Regions from separate parts of the Paracoccus ferrooxidans genome, predicted to be linked through region 1. Evidence: riboswitches for the same ligand, from Rfam matches in the RefSeq annotation. Region 1 holds a riboswitch; each other region holds the start of a gene.
What was found. Region 1 has a riboswitch for cobalamin ahead of E3U26_RS22945 (TonB-dependent receptor plug domain-containing protein). Riboswitches for the same ligand answer to the same signal wherever they lie in the genome.
Positions count from the first base shown of each region.

Region 2: it holds a riboswitch for cobalamin, as region 1 does, so the genes downstream of both, E3U26_RS09735 (CbtB domain-containing protein) here and E3U26_RS22945 (TonB-dependent receptor plug domain-containing protein) in region 1, are expected to answer to the same signal.
Region 3: it holds a riboswitch for cobalamin, as region 1 does, so the genes downstream of both, E3U26_RS16525 (TroA family protein) here and E3U26_RS22945 (TonB-dependent receptor plug domain-containing protein) in region 1, are expected to answer to the same signal.
Region 4: it holds a riboswitch for cobalamin, as region 1 does, so the genes downstream of both, E3U26_RS09705 (DUF1636 family protein) here and E3U26_RS22945 (TonB-dependent receptor plug domain-containing protein) in region 1, are expected to answer to the same signal.

Region 1 is NZ_CP038202.1:1,214,927-1,219,320, forward strand. Features, by position in the region: gene E3U26_RS22940 (SLC13 family permease) at 1-1,707, opposite strand, end outside; cobalamin riboswitch at 1,847-2,064, shown strand; gene E3U26_RS22945 (TonB-dependent receptor plug domain-containing protein) at 2,200-4,086, shown strand; gene E3U26_RS22950 (ABC transporter substrate-binding protein) at 4,080-4,394, shown strand, end outside.
Region 2 is NZ_CP038198.1:1,936,353-1,940,746, forward strand. Features, by position in the region: gene E3U26_RS09715 (hypothetical protein) at 1-576, shown strand, start outside; gene bluB (5,6-dimethylbenzimidazole synthase) at 610-1,233, opposite strand; gene E3U26_RS09725 (hypothetical protein) at 1,236-1,769, opposite strand; gene E3U26_RS09730 (CbtA family protein) at 1,839-2,537, opposite strand; gene E3U26_RS09735 (CbtB domain-containing protein) at 2,539-2,715, opposite strand; cobalamin riboswitch at 2,752-2,957, opposite strand; gene E3U26_RS09740 (endonuclease/exonuclease/phosphatase family protein) at 3,118-4,170, opposite strand; gene leuD (3-isopropylmalate dehydratase small subunit) at 4,161-4,394, opposite strand, start outside.
Region 3 is NZ_CP038201.1:721,470-725,863, reverse strand. Features, by position in the region: gene E3U26_RS16535 (ABC transporter ATP-binding protein) at 1-142, opposite strand, end outside; gene E3U26_RS16530 (FecCD family ABC transporter permease) at 139-1,188, opposite strand; gene E3U26_RS16525 (TroA family protein) at 1,185-2,192, opposite strand; cobalamin riboswitch at 2,287-2,485, opposite strand; gene E3U26_RS16520 (helix-turn-helix domain-containing protein) at 2,547-3,980, opposite strand; gene aceB (malate synthase) at 4,115-4,394, shown strand, end outside.
Region 4 is NZ_CP038198.1:1,931,767-1,936,160, forward strand. Features, by position in the region: gene cobN (cobaltochelatase subunit CobN) at 1-1,279, opposite strand, end outside; gene cobW (cobalamin biosynthesis protein CobW) at 1,282-2,316, opposite strand; gene E3U26_RS09705 (DUF1636 family protein) at 2,320-2,673, opposite strand; cobalamin riboswitch at 2,750-2,951, opposite strand; gene cobO (cob(I)yrinic acid a,c-diamide adenosyltransferase) at 2,989-3,600, shown strand; gene E3U26_RS09715 (hypothetical protein) at 3,660-4,394, shown strand, end outside.

The sequences.
Region 1 (4,394 bases):
CAGCCGGGCGTAGTCGCCAAAGCGATAGCCGCCCGGCCCCATCACCAGCGTGTTGCACTGATGCCCGATGGGGGTCAGGAAATCGCAGCCTGCGCCCACCGCCACCGCCATCAGGAAGGCATCGGGCCGATAGCCGAGCTGGTCGGCAAAGGTCGCGGCGATGGGGGCCATGACCAGCACGGTCGCGGCATTGTTCAGGAAGGGCGTGACCGCCATGGCCGTGACCAGGATCAGCGTCACCGCGCCCCAGACCGGCAGGCCCGTCGCCGCCTGCGACAGCCACGCGCCCAGCAGGTCGGTCACGCCGGTCTTTTGCAGCGCCTCGCTGACCGGGATCAGCGCGCCCAGCATGATCAGGATCGGCCATTCGATGGCCTCATAGGCTTCCTCGGCGCTGATCGCGCCGGTCAGGATCATCAGCACGGCGGCGGCGAAGAAGGCGACGGCGACCGGCACCAGCCCCGCCGCCGTCGCCGCCATGGCGACCGCCAGGATCAGCACCGGCAGCAATTGCTTGCGCACCCCGCCCAGCCGGATATGGCGCTCGGCCAGGGGCAGCAGGCCCAGCACGCGCATCCGCTCGGGCAACAGCTCGATCGGCCCCTGCACCAGCAGCACGTCGCCCGCCGCCAGCACCGTCCGGCTGAGCCGCTGCGTCATGCGATGCCCGGCGCGCGAAATCGCGATCAGGTTCACGCCATGCTGGTCGAACAGCGCGATCCGCCCCACCGTCTGGCCGACCAGAAGCGAGGCCGGAGCGATCACCGCCTCGATCACGCCGATCTTGTCGGCCGGCAGCCCCTCTTCGGCCGCCGCATCCTGCCGGGTCAGCTCCATGCCCAGCTTGGTCACGGCGCGTTCCAGCGCATTCGGCTCGCCGCGCAACAGCAGCGTGTCGCCCATCTCGATCACCGTGTCGGGCAGCGTCACCGCGCGGCGCGCGCCGCCGCGGATCAGCCCGGTCACGGCCACCTCGCCATCGACGGCGCTGAGATACTCGCCCACCGTCATGCCGACGATGCCGGCGCCCTCGGGGACGGTGGCCTCGGTGTGATAGTCGCTGATGTTCACCGCCTCGCTCAGCGAGGCCGTCGCACGGCGGTCGCGCGGCAGCAGCCGATGGGCGAAAAGCAGGAAGACCAGCCCCACCAGCGACAGGCCGAGGCCGACCGGCGCATAGTCGAACATGGTGAAGGGCTGGCCCGTCATCTGCTCGCGCACCCGCGAGACGATGATGTTGGGCGAGGTGCCGACCAGCGTGATCAGCCCGCCCAGGAGCGAGCCGAAGGCCATCGGCATCAGATAGGCCGAGGGCGAATGCCCCGAGCGCCGCGCCATCTTCAGCGCCGCCGGCATCAGCATGGCCAGCGCGCCGATGTTCTTGACCAGCGCCGACAGGCCCGTGACCGAGCCGACCAGCACCAGAAGCTGCCAGCGCAGGGTCCGCAACCGCCCCAGCATCCGGCGCATCACCGCCTCGATCACGCCCGAGCGCGAGATGCCGGCGCTGACCACCAGCGCGCTGCCGACGATGATGACGATGTCGTCGCTGAAGCCGCGGAACGCCTCCTCCGGCTTGACCGTGCCGGCCAGCAGCGAAGCCAGCAGCGCGATCATCGCCACCACGTCGTAGCGCAGCCGCCCCCAGACGAACAGCGCCATCATCGCGCAAAGGATCAGCACGGCCAGGATCTGCGGCATGGCCATCGCTTGACCTTCCCTTCCGTCGGATACCTGACCCAATGCCGCGGCCCGGCGGGCGGTTCCGCGGCCGCGTTCCCGGACAGGTTGTCGCGGCGGCCGGGCGCAGGGCGCATTGCCGCTTGACAGCCGGCGCCCGGCTGCGGCAATGCGGGGCCGCTACGGTTCCGGCGGGCTTGCGCGCCGGATGAAAAGGGAACACCGGTGCGCCCGCCGGCCGCGATGCGGCCAGGGCAAGGCCGGGGCTGCCCCCGCAACTGTAAGCGGTGAGCGACGGTCGAACGTGCCACTGGGATCTCCTGGGAAGGCCGGCCTGAGCAGCGATCCGCAAGCCAGGAGACCTGCCGTGGCGATCACCCATTTCCGGCGCGGGGCGCGTCTGGAAAGCGGCCGTTCCGCAGAGGTGACGATCGTCGTCCTGCGGTCGGGCCTGCCAGCCTTTCCGCAGGGCATTTCTGCAAATCGCGGGCCGCGGGCCCGTGCTGGAAAGGCTTTGGAATGTTCAGAACTCCGGTTTCCCTGCTGGCCGCCACCGCCGCCCTGCTGCCGGCGGCCGCCACCGGCCAGGAAGGCTATCGCCTGGACGAGGTGGTGATCTCGGGCGGGCTGACCGCCGTGGCCGAGGGCGGCTATGCCCGCGCCCATACCGTGCTGACCGCCGCCGAGATCGAGGCCAGGGGCATCGCCACCGTGCAGGACGCGCTGCGCGCCGTGCCGGGGGTTTCGGTCTCGGCCACCGGCTCGACCTTCACCCAGGTCCGCATCCGCGGCGGCGAGGGCAACCACACGCTGATCCTGATCGACGGGATCGAGGCGACGGGCGGGGCCGACGAATACATCCTGTCCGGGCTGGAGACCGCCAATATCGAGCGCATCGAGGTGCTGCGCGGGCCGCAATCGGTCTATTACGGCTCGAACGCCTCGGCGGGCGTCATCAATATCATCACCCGCAGGGGCGGGCCGGGGCTGCATTACGGCGGCTCGGTCGAGCTGGGCAACGGCGCCGCCGCCTCGGCCCATGTCAGCCAGCGCGGCGCGCAGGGCGGGATCGCGCTGACCCTCTCGGCGCGGGACGACCACGGCTATGACCAGTCGGGCGACGGCGGCGAAAAGGACGGGACCAACCGCAAGACCATCGGGCTTTCGGGCGACTGGCAGATCGGCGAGGATCTGCGCCTGGGCACCACCCTGCGCCGCGCGAAGGAGAAATACGATTACGATTCCACCAGCTGGTCCGCGACCAGCGCGCAGGAATATGTGGTGGACGACCCGCACAAATACAGCGAACGCGACGAGTTCCAGGGCGGGATCTGGGCCGAATATTCCATGCTGGGCGGCCGGCTGACGCATCGGCTGGACTATCAGGACACGATCTACAAGCAAAGCTACGAGGGCGGCCCGGTCACGCGCGGCGAGACGCGCAAGCTGAAATACCGCGGCAGCTTCGGCATCGACGGCACGGTGGCCGAGGCGTCGCACCTGCTGAACGTGCTGGCCGAGCGGCAAAGGGACGAAAGCTCCTCGGCCCCGGAAAACCGGCGCGAGATGACCTCGGTCGCGCTGGAGTATCGCGGCTTTCTGGACAACGGGCTGGATGTCCAGGCCGGTGTCCGCCACGACGGCAACAAGGTGTTCGAGGACTTCACCAGCTGGAACCTGGGCCTGTCCTGGCACGTGCCGGACCGGCCCTTCCGCCTGCACGCCTCGGCCGGGACCGGGCTGGTCAACCCGTCCTATTTCGAGCTTTACGCCAATGCGGATTATGGCTCTTCGGTCTACCTGGGCAATCCGAACCTGAAGCCCGAAAAGAACCGCGGATTCGACCTGGGCGTCGAGGCGCAACTTCCCAATGGCATGGGCGTGGTCGACGTCACCTATTTCAACGAAAAGCTGCGCGACGAGATCGAAAGCTATCTGGTCCGCGCCGAGGGCGGCACCAGCTATTACAGCTATCGCAACCAGGCCGGCGAAAGCCCGCGCGAAGGGGTCGAGGTGACGGCCCGCATCAAGGCGACCGACAGCCTGGATGTCGCGCTGAACTACACCTATCTGGACGCCCGCAACCCGGACGGCTCGGTCGAGGTGCGCCGGCCCCGGCATGAACTGGGCCTGTCGGCGACGCTGGCCGTCCTGGAAGGGCGTGGCACCGTCACGGCGGACATTCGCCATGTCTCGGGCAATTGGGATACGCAATATTGGGGTGCCTACCCGACCCGCGAACTGCCCGCCCATACCGTGGTCAACCTGGCGGCGGGCTACGACCTGACCGCGAATCTCCGCGTGACCGGCCGCGTCGTGAACCTGTTCGACAAGGAATATTCCGATGTCTGGGGCTATGCCTCGCAGGGCCGCACCCTTTACGCCGGCCTGACGGCGAAATGGTAAGGCGGCTCGGCCTTGTCGCCGGCCTTCTGGCCGGCCTGATCCTGCCGGGATTTTTCCAGCCCGCCGCGGCCGAGCCGCCGCGCCGAGTGCTGTCGATGAACCTCTGCACCGACCAGCTGGCGATGATGCTGGCGGCGCCGGGCCAGCTGGTATCGGTTTCCTATCTGGCGCAGGATCCCAGCGCTTCGGCCATGGCGGCCGAGGCCGGCCGCCTGCCCGTCAACCATGGCCTGGCCGAGGAAATCTTCCTGATGCGGCCCGACCTGGTGCTGGCCGGGGCCTGGACCACGCCCGAGACCGTCCGGCTG
Region 2 (4,394 bases), on a different replicon from region 1:
CTGTCCGGCGCCACCGCCGATGGCCGGCTGCACGAACGGGTGGCGCTGTCGGGCGTGACCGTGCCCGAGGGCGTGCTGCCGCCCTGGGTCGAGCCGATCCTGCCGCAAGAGGTGACGCTGGACTTCACCGCCTCGGGCTTCGATCTGGCGGCGCCGGCGAAGATGCTGATCGAGGGCTTCGACCTGGCCGCCGAGGAACCCTTTGCGCGGCTGGTGCCCGAACAGCTGCAGGCGGCGCTGCTGCCCGGCGGCACGGCCGACCTGAAGCTTGCGCCGTCGCAGATCAAGGGCGACGGCTACCAGATCGACTACCGCGCGGACATCGCGGCCGGTCCGGGCGCGGCGCCCACCGGCGCGGCGCTGATCTCGGCCACGGGGCTCGACAAGGTCGAGGCGGCGCTGGCCGCGGCCCCGCCCGAAGAGGCCGCCCAGCCGCTGATGATGCTGCGCATGGCCCGCGCCATGGCCAAGCCCGGCGCGAGCGGCGAGAATGTCTGGGACATCCAGATGCCCGAGGGCGGCGGCCCCTTTACCGTCAACGGTCAGCCCATGGGCCCGGCCACCTCGCAGCCCTGAACCAAGCGGCCCCGCCCGATGCGGCGGGGCCTTTCAGCGCCGCTGCCAGCCGGGGGCGGTGTTTTCCTGCCAGCCGGTGCGGTGCAGCAGCGGCGTGTCGTCGGTGAACTCGGGCCAGCCGAGGCAGAGCAGCGCCGAGAACTCCCAGCTTTCGGGCACCGCCAGCAGCGGGCCGATCCGCGCGGGGTCGAGGATCGAGACCATGCCCAGGCCCAGGTTGCGCACCCGTGCCGCCAGCCACAGCGCATGGATCGCCATCGCCGTCGATTGCCGCAGGGTCTGCGGCATGGTGGCGCGGCCAAGGCCGTGGCCCTCGGACGGGTCGATCTCGGTAAAGACGGCCAGCCAGACCGGCGCGCGGTCCAGCCCGGCGAGCTTCAGCGCATCGTATTCCTGCCGCTGCCGGCCCTGGTAGCGGGCGGCGGCCCGGGCATTGCAGCGCAGGAAATCGGCGCGGATCGCGGCGCGCAGATCGGGGCTTTCGACCCGGATCACCCGCCAAGGCCGGGCATTGCCGACCGAGGGCGCCAGTTCCATCGCCGCGCGCAATTCCTCCAGCAGCGGCTCGGGGATCGGGTCGTCGCGGAAATGCCGCACGTCGCGGCGCCAGCGCAGGATGCGGTCCAGCGCCGCCTGGTCCTCGGGGCCGAACCGCATCATCAGGGCGTGGCGCAAATGGCGCTGTCGGGCAGGCCCTCGGCCCCGGCGCGGATGCCGACAGGGCGGTCGGGCACGGTCAGTTCCACGGCGAGCGGCCGGCCCGCCACGGTCAGCGGGCGGTGGTCGTTCGAGTTCAGCTCGACCCGCAGCCGGTCGCCGGCGGCGAGCATGTCGAGGTGATGGGCCGGGCCGTAGAGCCGGGCGATCTTGGCGCCGTTCAGGTAAAGATGCGCATGCCCCTCGCCGCGGCGATCGGCCAGCCCGGCATGTTCGGGGGCGAAGCAGAAGCCCTCGGCCTCGACGAACAGGTTCCAGCCGGCGGTGCTGTCGGGCTCCAGCCGGGCCGAGGCGGTGGCGCTGCCCGCGGGCAGGTCGATGGGCGCGCCGTGGTCATGCGCCGCGGCCTGGGTGCCGTGGCCACGCGCGCCGTGGTCGTGGCCGTCCAGCGTGATGCCGTTGGCGGCGGCGATGACGAAGCCCATGCCGCCGCCGAAGATCAGGCCGATCAGCAGCATCGGGATCGAACGATCCATGTCTTTTCCCCGCTTTCATGAAAGGCCGGGCGCGACAGGCACGCCCGGCCGAAAGGGTTGCGGCCCGGATCAGGCGGCTTGCGGCACCGGCGCGCGCTGGCTTTCGCGCTGCCAGAACCAGCCGGCCAGCAGGCCGAGCAGCGCCCAGGCCATGGCGCCGGCACCCAGGGCGCGCCCGGCGAATTCCGCCGAAAGCTCGGGCGGGACCGGGCCGGCATAGCTGTCCGGCTGCGGCGCGCCGATCACATGCGGCGCCAGGATCAGCACGATGGCCACGCCCCAGGCCGCCCAGCCCTTGCCAAAGGCGACCAGCCACAGCGCCAGCCCGGTGGCGGCGGCGGTGCCCAGCCACCAGATCGCGCGCAGCTGCACATCGGCGGCGGCGACGCCCGGCACTTCCGGCGCCAGGCCGAAGGCGGGGGCAAGCTGCATGGTCAGGTAGCCGGCCAGACCCCAAAGCAGCCCCTGCCGCGCCGTGACCGCGTTGCCCTGCGCCTCGGACAGCGCCATCAGCGCCACCAGCATCAGCCCGTAGCCGGCATAGACCATCATGGTGAACAGGACCGAAAGCATGTTGCGGGTCCATTCGAAGGGCCCCAAGTCCTGGTGCGCGCTGACGGCCTCGGCGCCGAAATGGGCCAGTTGGCCGGATTCATACAGTTCGGCATGCAGCAGCACGGGCTGCACGAACCAAAGCTGCAACAGGGCGGCAATCAGCCCCGTTGCAGCGCCAGCGATCAACCCGCTGGTCAGAATGCGCGAGAACATGTCAGTGGCAGGGGAAGCCGGTCGCGTGACGCACGTCATGGGCGGCGTCATGCAGGGTCTCGGCCTGCACCAGCCCGGACATGAAGATCAGCCCGAAGCCGATCGCGAAGGCGGCGATGGCGGGAAACAGGACCGAGGCGCGGCTGGCGCCGGCGGCGGTCATGGGTTTTGCGGTCATCTGCGACCCTTTCCTTTGGTCGTCCAACCCGACGACATTGCGGTTCCTGCATCGGCAGGTCTCCTGGCTTGCGGGTCACGGCAGACGCCCGCCTTCCCGGCCGGATGGCCAGTGGCGCGATGGACGTCCGCTCTCCGCCTACAGTCGCGGGGGCGGCTGCGGATTTGGCCCCTGGATGCCCCGGGGCCGCACCGCATTCCCTTTTGGCCCCGGAAAGGGGCACCGATACACGCGCATGTTACCTGCGATGCCGCGGCGGCGGCAAGCGGAATCGGGTGGCCGCTGCGGGCGGGGTCGAAGGCCGGGCGACGGGCCGGCGGGCGGCGCCGTCGCATGGGTATTTGGACAACGGAGAAGACGCCGGGGCATCGCGCGGGGGCGGGCGGAAGGGGCTTGTCCGAATCAGGGTGCCGGCGGCCAGTCCAGGTCGACCCAGACCAGCCGGTGCGCGGAAGCGGCCAGCGCGGCCTTGGCCAGCGGTCCCTCGGCCGGCCAGAACACGCCCGAGTCCAGCACCTTGAGCGGCCTTGCCGGCAGGACGTAATCGACGCGCAGGTTGCCCGGCGGCTTGTCGTCCGGCCAGTCGCCGGTATCCAGCGCCGGATCGCCCCGGTGGCCGTCGTTCACCCCGCCCTTGGCCGCCGCGCCGCCCGCGCTGCGGGGCAGGGGGTCGGTGACATGCGCCATGATCCGGGCCAGCGCCTCGGGCCGGCCTTCGCTGTCCAGGGGGTCGAGGTTCAGGTTCCCGGCCAGAACGAAGGGGCCGTCAGGCAGGTGATGCAGCCAGAACGCCAGCTCGTCATGGTTGCGTCGCCCGTTCAGATCCTCGGGCCCGTCGAAGACCGGCGGCGTCGCGGACATGGCCAAGAGGTGCAGCGGCCGGCCCGCGACCGTGACCACCGCATCCCAATGCGCGGTCGAGGACAGGCGGCGGATGGCCGCCACCTCCTCGGGCAGCGGCGGCATCAGGTTGTCGGGCAGGTCGCGCCACAGGAAATCCGTGTAATCCTTGACCGGACCGATGGGATGGCGCGACAGGATCGCCATGCCCCCCTGTCCCGAGAAGGTGCCGAAGCCCTGCGCATCGTCGGCCGTGCCCAGCCGCCCGTCGGCGTTCAGGTCGAGCCCGGTCGCCATGCCGGAATTCGGCCGGGCGGCGAAGCGGTGCGGATAGTCCAGCCCGGCCTGCGCCAGCCTGGCGGCAAAGGCGTCCAGCGCGCTGTCCTTGTAATCCCAGTCGAAATGCGTCAGCAACAGGATGTCGGGCCGGGTTTCCGCCAACACCTGCACCACGGCGTCGATCTGCGCATCCTTGCGGCCGAGGTCGCGCAACAAAAGCCCCGGCCCGTCGCGCGACAGGTCGGGGCTGAAGGTCGCGATCCGCAGCGGATCGGCCTGGGCGGCCAGGCCAAGGGCGGCCAGCAGGGCCGCCCCGGCAAGCAGCCTTACACCCAAGGCCGGCTCTGGGCCATCTGCGCCTCGTAGGCGTCGATGGCGGGGGCCTTTTCCATGGTCAGGCCGATGTCGTCCAGCCCGTTCAGCAGGCAGTGGCGGCGGAACGGGTCCAGCTCGAAGGGGAAGCTCTGCCCGTCCGAGGTGGTCACGGTCATGTTTTCCAGATCCACGGTCATGCGGGCGTTGGCGCCCTTCTTGGCGTCCTCCATCAGCACGTCCACCAC
Region 3 (4,394 bases), on a different replicon from region 1:
CCATCAGCGTCGACTTGCCCGATCCGTTCGGCCCGATCAGGCCCAGGGTCTCGCCCGGATGCAGGCGCAGGCTGATGTCGGACAGGATCTCGCGGCCGCGCACGGCATGGCCGGCGCCGACGGCTTCCAGGATGGGCGTCATCGCTGCCGGCCCCGGATCATGACCACGGCAAAGGCGGGCGCGCCGACCAGCGCGGTGATGACGCCGATGGGCAGCACCTGGCCGGGAATGACGATGCGCGAGACCACGTCGGACAGCACCAGGAACACCGCCCCCGCCAGCGCCGTCGCCGGGACCAGCCTGGCATGGCGCGGCCCGACGAGGATGCGCATCGCATGCGGCACCACCAGCCCGACGAAGCCGATGGCCCCGGCGATCGAGACCATGATCGCCGTCGCCAGCGAGGCCGTGCCGATCAGCAGCGCCTGCGTGCGCCGCAGGTCGATGCCAAGCGACGCGGCGCTTTCCGCCCCGAAGGCGAAGGCGTCGAGCGTGCGCGCATGCCACAGCCCGATCCCCAGCGCCAGCGCCGCCATCGGCACCGCGACCCAGCTGTCCGGCCAGCGCACGCCCGACAGGTTGCCCAGCAGCCAGAACATGATGCCGCGCGCCTGCTCGGCGCTGGCCGATTGCGCGATGATCAGCGCGGTCAGCGCGTTGAACATCTGCGAGCCGGCGATGCCCGCCAGGATGATGACCCCGGCGCCGCGCATTCCGGTCCCGCCGCCGGCGGCGCGCGCCAGCGCCGCGACCAGCGCGAAGGCGGTCAGCGCCCCGGCAAAGGCGCCCGCCGACATGCTGAGCAGCCCCGCGCCGATCCCCGCCACCGCGACCGTGACCGCCCCGGTCGAGGCCCCGGCCGAAATCCCCAGCAGATAGGGCTCGGCCAGGGGGTTGCGCAGCAGCGCCTGCAGGATCAGCCCCGACAGCGCCAGGCTTGCGCCGCCGCAGGCCGCGACCACCGCCCGCGACAGCCGGTAATGCCAGATCACGCTGGCGTCGATCGGGTCGAGCGCCGCCGAGCCAAGCCCGGCCTTGACCGCCAGCACTTCGATGACGGTGGCCAGCGGAATGCGCGTCTCGCCCACCGCCGTGCCGAAGAGCAGCGCCGCGACCAGCACGGCGGGGGCCAGCCACAGCCAGCCCCGATTGCGCCCCGTGCTGCGGGTCGCGGCGCGCGCCCTCATTGCAGGTCGAACCCGGCCAGCGAGTCCGCCAGCGATTCCAGCGCGTAGATCGCGCGCACCGAGGGATCCATCGCATTGGCCGGCATGGTCAGGATGCGGTCGTTCTTCACCGCCTCCATCTCGCTTGTCACCGGGTCCGAGGTCAGGAAATCGCGCTTGACGGCGATGTCGTCGGCGGGAAAGCGGCGGCGGTTCATCTCGGCCGCGACGATGAAGGTCGGGCCGGCCTTGGCGATGGTTTCCCAGCCGACGGTCGGCCATTCCTCGGGCGAGGCGACGACATTCTGCACCCCCAGCTTGGACAGCATCCAGCCCGGCACGCCATTGGCGCCCGCGACATAGGGGTCGATCTCGATCTCGGCCGAGGAATACCAGAACAGGCCCGACACGCCCTCGGGCAGGTCCAGCGCCTGCGCCCGCTCGACCGCCGCCGCCTCGCGCGCCTTCAGGTCGGCGATCACCTCGGCCCCGCGCTCCGATACGTCGAAGATCGCCGCCAGTTCCTCGATGCCCTGGTAAAGCAGCGCGGTGTCGAACAGGACCGTGCGCGCGCCGTCCATGCTTTGCGTATTGTCCTTGCCGACGCATTCGGTCGGCATGATCCAGCTGGGGATCTGCGCGTCGTCGAACATCTCGCGCGTGCCGACCGCGCCCTGCGGGCCGATCATCCATTCATAGGCCGTGACCACCAGCCCAGGCTTCTTGGCCAGCACGCTTTCGAAGCTGGGGGCGTTGTCGGCCAGCCGCTCGACCCTGGCGTCCGCCTCGGCAAATTCGGGCAGGACCGGGTTGATCCACAGCGCCGTGCCCGCCACCTTGTCGGCCAGCCCAAGCATATACAGGATCTCGGTCGTGCTTTGCCCGACGCTGACGACGCTTTCGGGCGCCTTGTCGAAAGTGACCTCGTGGCCGCAGCTGGTCAGGGTCAGCGGGTATTCGGTGCCCGCCAGCGCCATCGGCGCCAGGGTGGACGTGGCGATGATCGCCGTGGTGAGCCTCAGCATGATGTTTCCTTCCGCTACATCATGAACAGGCCGGATGAGCGGATGGAGACCGGGCCAATGCCGGTCGCAACCCCTCCCGAGCCGACCCGCTCGGATTGGTCAAACGTCGTCGGCAGGTCTCCTGACTGGCGGGTCACGGCAGGGATGCGGCCTTCCCATGGCACGGGGCCACAGTGGCGTTCTCGCATCCTGCTCGCCGCCTACAGTTGCGGGGGCAGTTCCGGTTCGGGGCCTTGCGACCCCGGCGGATTCCCTTTCAATTCCTTGCGGAAACCGACGCGCTCTCCCTAGCTGCCGGCGCGGGCGCTGGCAAGCGTCAGCATGGGCGCCCGGCCACGGCCTGCCTGCGGGCGCCTAGCCCTCCTCGAAGCTGAAGATCGCCAGGCTGCGCTCGCGCTCGTTCACGCGCAGCCGGCGGTTGATCGGGGCATGGGCGCGGGCCGAGCAATCCGGCCGCTCGCAGAGATAGCAGTTCAGCCCGATATCCACCGGCCGGATGCGGTCCAGGTCGATGCCGTCGGCATAGACCAGCCGCGGCGCATAGGCCACGTCGCAGCCCAGCCCGATCGCCAGCCGTTGCGCCGGTGCGCCATGGGTGCCGCCGGCCCGCGCCACCGTGCGCGCGATCGAGAAATAGCTGGCGCCCTCGGGCATGCGGATGACCTGGGTCTGCACCCGGTCCGGCGTCTCGAAGGCGGCATGGATGTTCCACAAGGGGCAGGTGCCGCCGAAGCGCGAGAACGGGAACCGCCCGGCGCTGAAGCGTTTCGAGATGTTCCCGGCCCGGTCCACCCGCACGAAGAAGAACGGGATGCCCCGCGCCTCGGGGCGTTGCAGCGTCGACATGCGATGCGCGGTCTGCTCGAAGCTGGCGCCGAAGCGGTGGCCCAGCAGCTCGACGTCGTAGCGCGCCGATTCGCAGGCGGCGAGAAAGCGGGCATAGGGCATCATCAGCGCCGCCGCGAAGTAATTCGCCAGGCTCACCCGCATCAGCGCGACGGCAGGCGGGTCGGCCAGTCCCGCCTCGTCGACCAGCCGGGCGATCAGCGGCTCCTGCTCCAGCCGGGCCAGCAGCACGCCGATCTGGAAGCGGCGGCTGGACTGCGCCAGCAGTTCCGACAGCATCAGCTCGCGCCGGTGCGGGTCGAAGCGGCGCAGCTGCTCGCCCATGACCGGGGCGGGCAGGATGCGCACAGCGATGCCATGCGCGGCCAGCCGGCCGGTCAGGGCCATGTGCGGCTCGTTGCGGTGCAGCGCCAGCTCCTCGGCCAGCGCCTCGGCGGCGCGGTCCAGCGCATCGACATGGTTGCGCCGGGCATAGAACCAGCCGCGCACCGCATCGACCGGGCGCGATGTGCCGGCCAGCGCCTCGACCTTGTCGCGATCGGTCAGCGGGTTGTCGTCGGCCTGCGGCCGCAGCAGCGCTTGGCGGTGGCTGTCGTGCAGCCGCACGAAGGCCGCCGCGATCCGGGGCGAGGCTTGCAGCACCGCCTCGATCTCGGCGCGGGACGGCGCGCCCGCCTCCAGCGCCGGATCCTTCAGCGCCGCGGCGAAATCCGCCGCAAGCTGCGCGTCGGTCGAGGGCGCAAGCTCGGCGATGTTCATGTCATAGACCTCGGCCAGCCGCATCAGGAAGCGCGCCGAGGCCGGGCGCTGGTCGGCCTCGATCAGCGTGACATAGCTGGCCGAGACGCCCAGCTCGGCCGCCATCTGCGCCTGGGTCAGCCCCAGCGACTGGCGCAGCACGCGCAGGCGCTGGCCGATGAGCAGTTTCTTGCCTCGGGTCATGTGACAAACCTTACAAGTTCTGCGGCTACACGGTGACAAGATTGACCGCCACACCCGTTGTTTTCAAAGCAATAATGCACATGCAGCATGACATTACTACTGTGACATTACGCCGTGAATCACAGGAGGCCGCCATGCCGCTCGACCGCAATGCCCCACCGCTTCCGCCCGTCGTCCTGCGCGCCGTGCCGGGCGCGCATCATGTCCTGACCCCCGAGGCGCTGGGTTTCGTCGCCGCATTGCAGGCCCGCTTTGGCCTGCGGCTGCATGCGCTGATGGTCGCCCGCGCCCGCCGGCAGGAGCGCATCGACCGGGGCGAGTTGCCCGACTACCTGCCGCAGACGCGCGAGATCCGGCAGGGCATCTGGCAGGCCGCCCCCGTCCCGCCCGCGCTGGAGGATCGCCGGGTCGAGA
Region 4 (4,394 bases), on a different replicon from region 1:
GGGCCAGCGCCCGGCGGTAGTCCGAGAGCGGCCAGTGGATGCGCTCGGCGGTCAGCCGCCGGCCCAGGTCGTCATGGGAAAGCCCGAGGATCGCGCCGCAGGAGGCCAGCGCGTCCAGTCCGACCGCATGGGCCAGCTGATGCGTCTTGCCGGGATAGGTGGACAGCACCACCGCGCGGCGTGTCGCCTGCCGCAGCCGGTGCCAGGCGGTGATCCGCGCCACCGCCGCGTCGATGCGGTCCGGGTCGGGGGCATGGATCACGCGGGCGAATTGCAGGTCGGGGTCGCGCTCTTGCGGTTCCTTGAAGCTGATCGCGCCCAGGAATATGCGGCCGTCCACCTCGGGCAGCACGACATGCATCGCCAGGTCGGCGGCGGAAAGCCCGCGGTCCTCGGCCGCCCAGAGGGCGCGGGGCGCGGTGGACAGCGCCACCTGAAAGACCGGGCAATCCGTGCCGTCGAAGGGCGTGGCGCCGGCATCGTCGCGGGCGGAAAAGGCGGTCAGGTTCACCACCGCGACAAGGCCGGGCAGGTGCGGCGCCAGCCAGTCGGCAAAGCCCGGCGCCTTCAGCGAGGGCGCAAAGACCCCGGTCGCGGCAAAGCCGGCCGTGCGCAGGGCGCGGATCATCGCATCCACCGGCGCAAGGTCCGCCGCGGTCAGGTAGCTGCGATAGAAGCTGACCAGCACGCCGGGTTCGGGGTCGGGCCGGGGGCGGTCGATGACGCCGCGGTCGGGATCGTAGAAGCCGAAGTCAGGGATCGTGGCCTGCCCCTGGACCGGGGCGGCGGGCAGGCCGGCGGCCCCGGCCAGTTCCGCCAGCGCCATCTGCGCCGCGACCGCGCCGCCCTGGTCGCAAAGCGCCGCCAGCCGATGCAGCAGCGGCAGCGGCAGGGTGGAAAACCGCTCCAGCGTCGGGTCGGGACGCCCGTCCGCCGGCAGGAAGGCCAGGGCGATCCCGCGGCGGCGGGCCAGATCCTGAAGGCTGGCGACGCCGTAATGCCAATAGGGCTCGCCGCCGATCAGCCGGACCAGCACGGCGCGGGCGCCGGAAAGCGTTGCCTCGCAATACTGATCGACCGAGACCGGGTGCCGCAGCGCCGAGAGGTTGCACAGCCGCAGCGAAGGCAGCCCCCCGGCAGCGCGATGCCAGCCCGCCGCGAAAGCGCCGAGGTCGCTGTCGGAATAGGACAGCACGACCAGGTCGGCGGGGCCTTGGCCGGGGTCGGTCGGAACCTCGGTCTCTTCCAGCCCACGGCTTTCGCGGAAGACGACATGCATCGTCAGGCAGCCAGGACCGCCCGGATCGCGGCCTCGTCGATGTCGTCATGTTCGGCGATCACCACCAGGCGCGAGGCGCGGGGGGCGTCGCCCCAGGGCCGGTCGTATTGGTGCCGCACCCGCTCGCCCACCGCCTGCACCAGAAGGCGCATGGGCTTGCCGGCGACGGCGACATGGCCCTTGACCCGCAGGATGTTCTGTTCGCGGGCCAGCCGCTCGATGCGGGCGGCAAGCTCGCCGGGGTCGGCGATCTCGGCCAGCTCGATCACCACCGAATCGAAATCGTCGTGTTCGTGGTCGTCGGCGCCGTCGTGGTGGCTGGGGCGGGCGGCCAGGTCATCCTCGGCCGCGGCACCCAGGCCCAGGATCACCCGCGGGTCGATCACCCCGTCGGTCAAGGGCAGGATCGGCAGCTTGCGCGGCGCCTCGGCCTCGATCACCGCGCGGGCGGCGGCCAGCCCGGCATCGCCGGCCAGGTCGGCCTTGGACAGCAGCACGATGTCGGCGCAGGCGATCTGGTCCTCGAACACCTCGGACAGGGGCGTCTCGTGGTCGAGGCTGTCGTCGGCGGCGCGCTGCGCCTCGACCGCGGCCTCGTCGGGGGCGAAGCGGCCCGCCGCCACCGCCTCGGCATCGGCGAGTGCGATCACCCCATCCACGGTGATGCGCGAGCGGATCGCCGGCCAGTCGAAGGCCTTCAGCAAGGGCTTGGGCAGGGCCAGGCCCGAGGTCTCGATCAGGATGTGGTCGGGCTTGACCGGCATCGCCATCAGCCGTTCCAGCGTCGGGATGAAATCGTCGGCGACGGTGCAGCAGATGCAACCGTTCGACAGCTCCATGATGTTCTCGGCCGGGCAATTCTCGTCGGCGCAGGATTTCAGGATCTCGCCGTCGACGCCCATGGTGCCGAATTCGTTGACCAGCACCGCCAGCCGCTTGCCCTGCGGCTGCGACATCAGGTGGCGGATCAGCGTGGTCTTGCCGGCGCCCAGAAAGCCGGTGATGACGGTGACGGGGGTCTTGGTCAGGTCGCTCATCTTCTATCCAATCGGGGGAATGCGCGCGAGGCTGCGCTTGCGGAAAATCGTGACGCGCTCGCGCCAGGGCACGATGCCGTCGGGGGCCTGGGCATAGGCGGCGGCGCCCAGCAGGATCTCGGTCGCGTCCTCGGCCGACATGCGGCCGTAGACATAGGTCCAGCGGCCCGGCGCCGACAGCGCGATGGCGGCGCCGTTGGCGCAGGCGGACAGGCATTCGACGGGGACGATGCGCACGCCGTCGGGGGCGCCTTCGGCCGCCAGCGCGTCATGCAGCCGCGCGCCGGGCACGGGCTCGCCCTCGGGGACGGGCTGGCCGGCGCGGCAGGTGATGCAGACATGCAGCGTGACGGTCATGCGCCCTTCATCCCTCAAGGCGGCACGAGGCAGGGGACCAGCGCCCAAGCCCCAGCGGGAACACCCCGTCCGCCGGTCAATCCTTCGCGCGCTGGCAGGTCTCCCGGCTTGCGGATTCGGGCCTGGGCCCACGGCCGCCCCGCCTTCCCGGCGTCTCGCCAGTGGCCTCGGGGCGACCTTTCCGGTCACGGTCGCGGGGGCGGCTGCTTCCAGGCGGTTGCCTGTCGCATTCCCTCTTCGCCTGTCGTAGGACAGGAACCAGCGCCTCTCGTCTGTGCGCGCCCGGTCCCGACTTGTCAAGCGAAGGAGTGCCCGATGCAGACCGACGACAATACCCGCCACGCCGAGAAGATGGCCCGGATCAAGGCCGCCCGCGACCGGATGATGGCCGAGAAGCAGGGCGAGAAGGGCCTGGTCATCGTCCATACCGGCAAGGGCAAGGGCAAGTCGTCCTCGGGCTTCGGCATGATCCTGCGCTGCATCGCCCATGGCATGCCCTGTGCGGTGGTGCAGTTCATCAAGGGCGCCTGGGACACCGGCGAGCGGCGGTTGCTGACCACGCATTTCGGCGACCTGTGCCAGTTCCACGCCATGGGCGAGGGCTTCACCTGGGAAACCCAGGACCGCGAGCGCGACATCGCCGCCGCCCGCGCCGGCTGGGAAAAGGCCAAGGAGCTGATCCGCGATCCGCAGATCCGCATGGTCCTGCTGGACGAGATCAACATCGCGCTGCGCTATGACTACCTGGACCTGGACGAGGTGCTGGATTTCCTGCGCAGCGAAAAGCCGCCGATGACGCATGTGGTCCTGACCGGACGCAACGCCAAGCCGGAACTGATCGAGCTTGCCGATCTTGTGTCCGAGATGGAGCAGGTCAAGCACCCCTTCCGCGATGGCATCAAGGCGCAACCGGGGGTGGAGTTCTAGCCTGTTTCCTGTCATCTGCCGCTTGTGCAGGACCAGTGAATTCGAAAGGATGTTCGGACATGTTTGCGAGACAAGGCCTTGTGGCGCTGCTGGCGATCTGCCCCGTCTCGGCGGCCTGGGCCGTGCCCGCCACCGAAGAGGGGGCCGCGCGGCTGAGCGGCGTTTTCCAGACCTATTTCGGCGGCACCGAGGGCGTGGTCGCCGTCACCCCCCAGGGCGAAAGCTATGAGCTGCGGATCGACCCGGCGCCGCTGCTGGCGCAGGTTCCGGCCGAGCAGGCCCAGGTCAGCGTCTCGGCCCTGACCTATCGGCTGACCGACAATGGCGACGGCAGCTGGGGCGTCAGCGAGGACCAGGTGCTGAGCTGGTCGGTGGTGGTGCCGCGCCTGTTCGAGCAGAAGGGCACGACCAAGGTCGAATCCACCGGCATCTGGGACGAGGGGCTGATGAGTTTCCGCGAACAGACGGCGGTGATGACGGATTACGTCATCGAGTCGGTGCAATATGCGCCCCCGCCGCCGCCCGGCGCCGAAGCCGCGCCCGAACAGCCCCCGGCCGAGCCCGAGGTGGTCTCGCGCGATCACCAGCGCACGGCGCGGATGGAGGTGTCGCTGACCGGCGCGCCCGGCAAGGCCGGCGGCGTCGACCAGGCCATGAGCTTCACCGCCGAGGGGCTGGAGCAGTCGCAGGAGATCCTGATGGGTCCGGGCGGCCAGCCGATGACCTTCCAGATCACCGCGCCCGGCTACGAGGGCAGCGGCCAGATCACCGGCGCGCGCACCGAAGGCATGCTG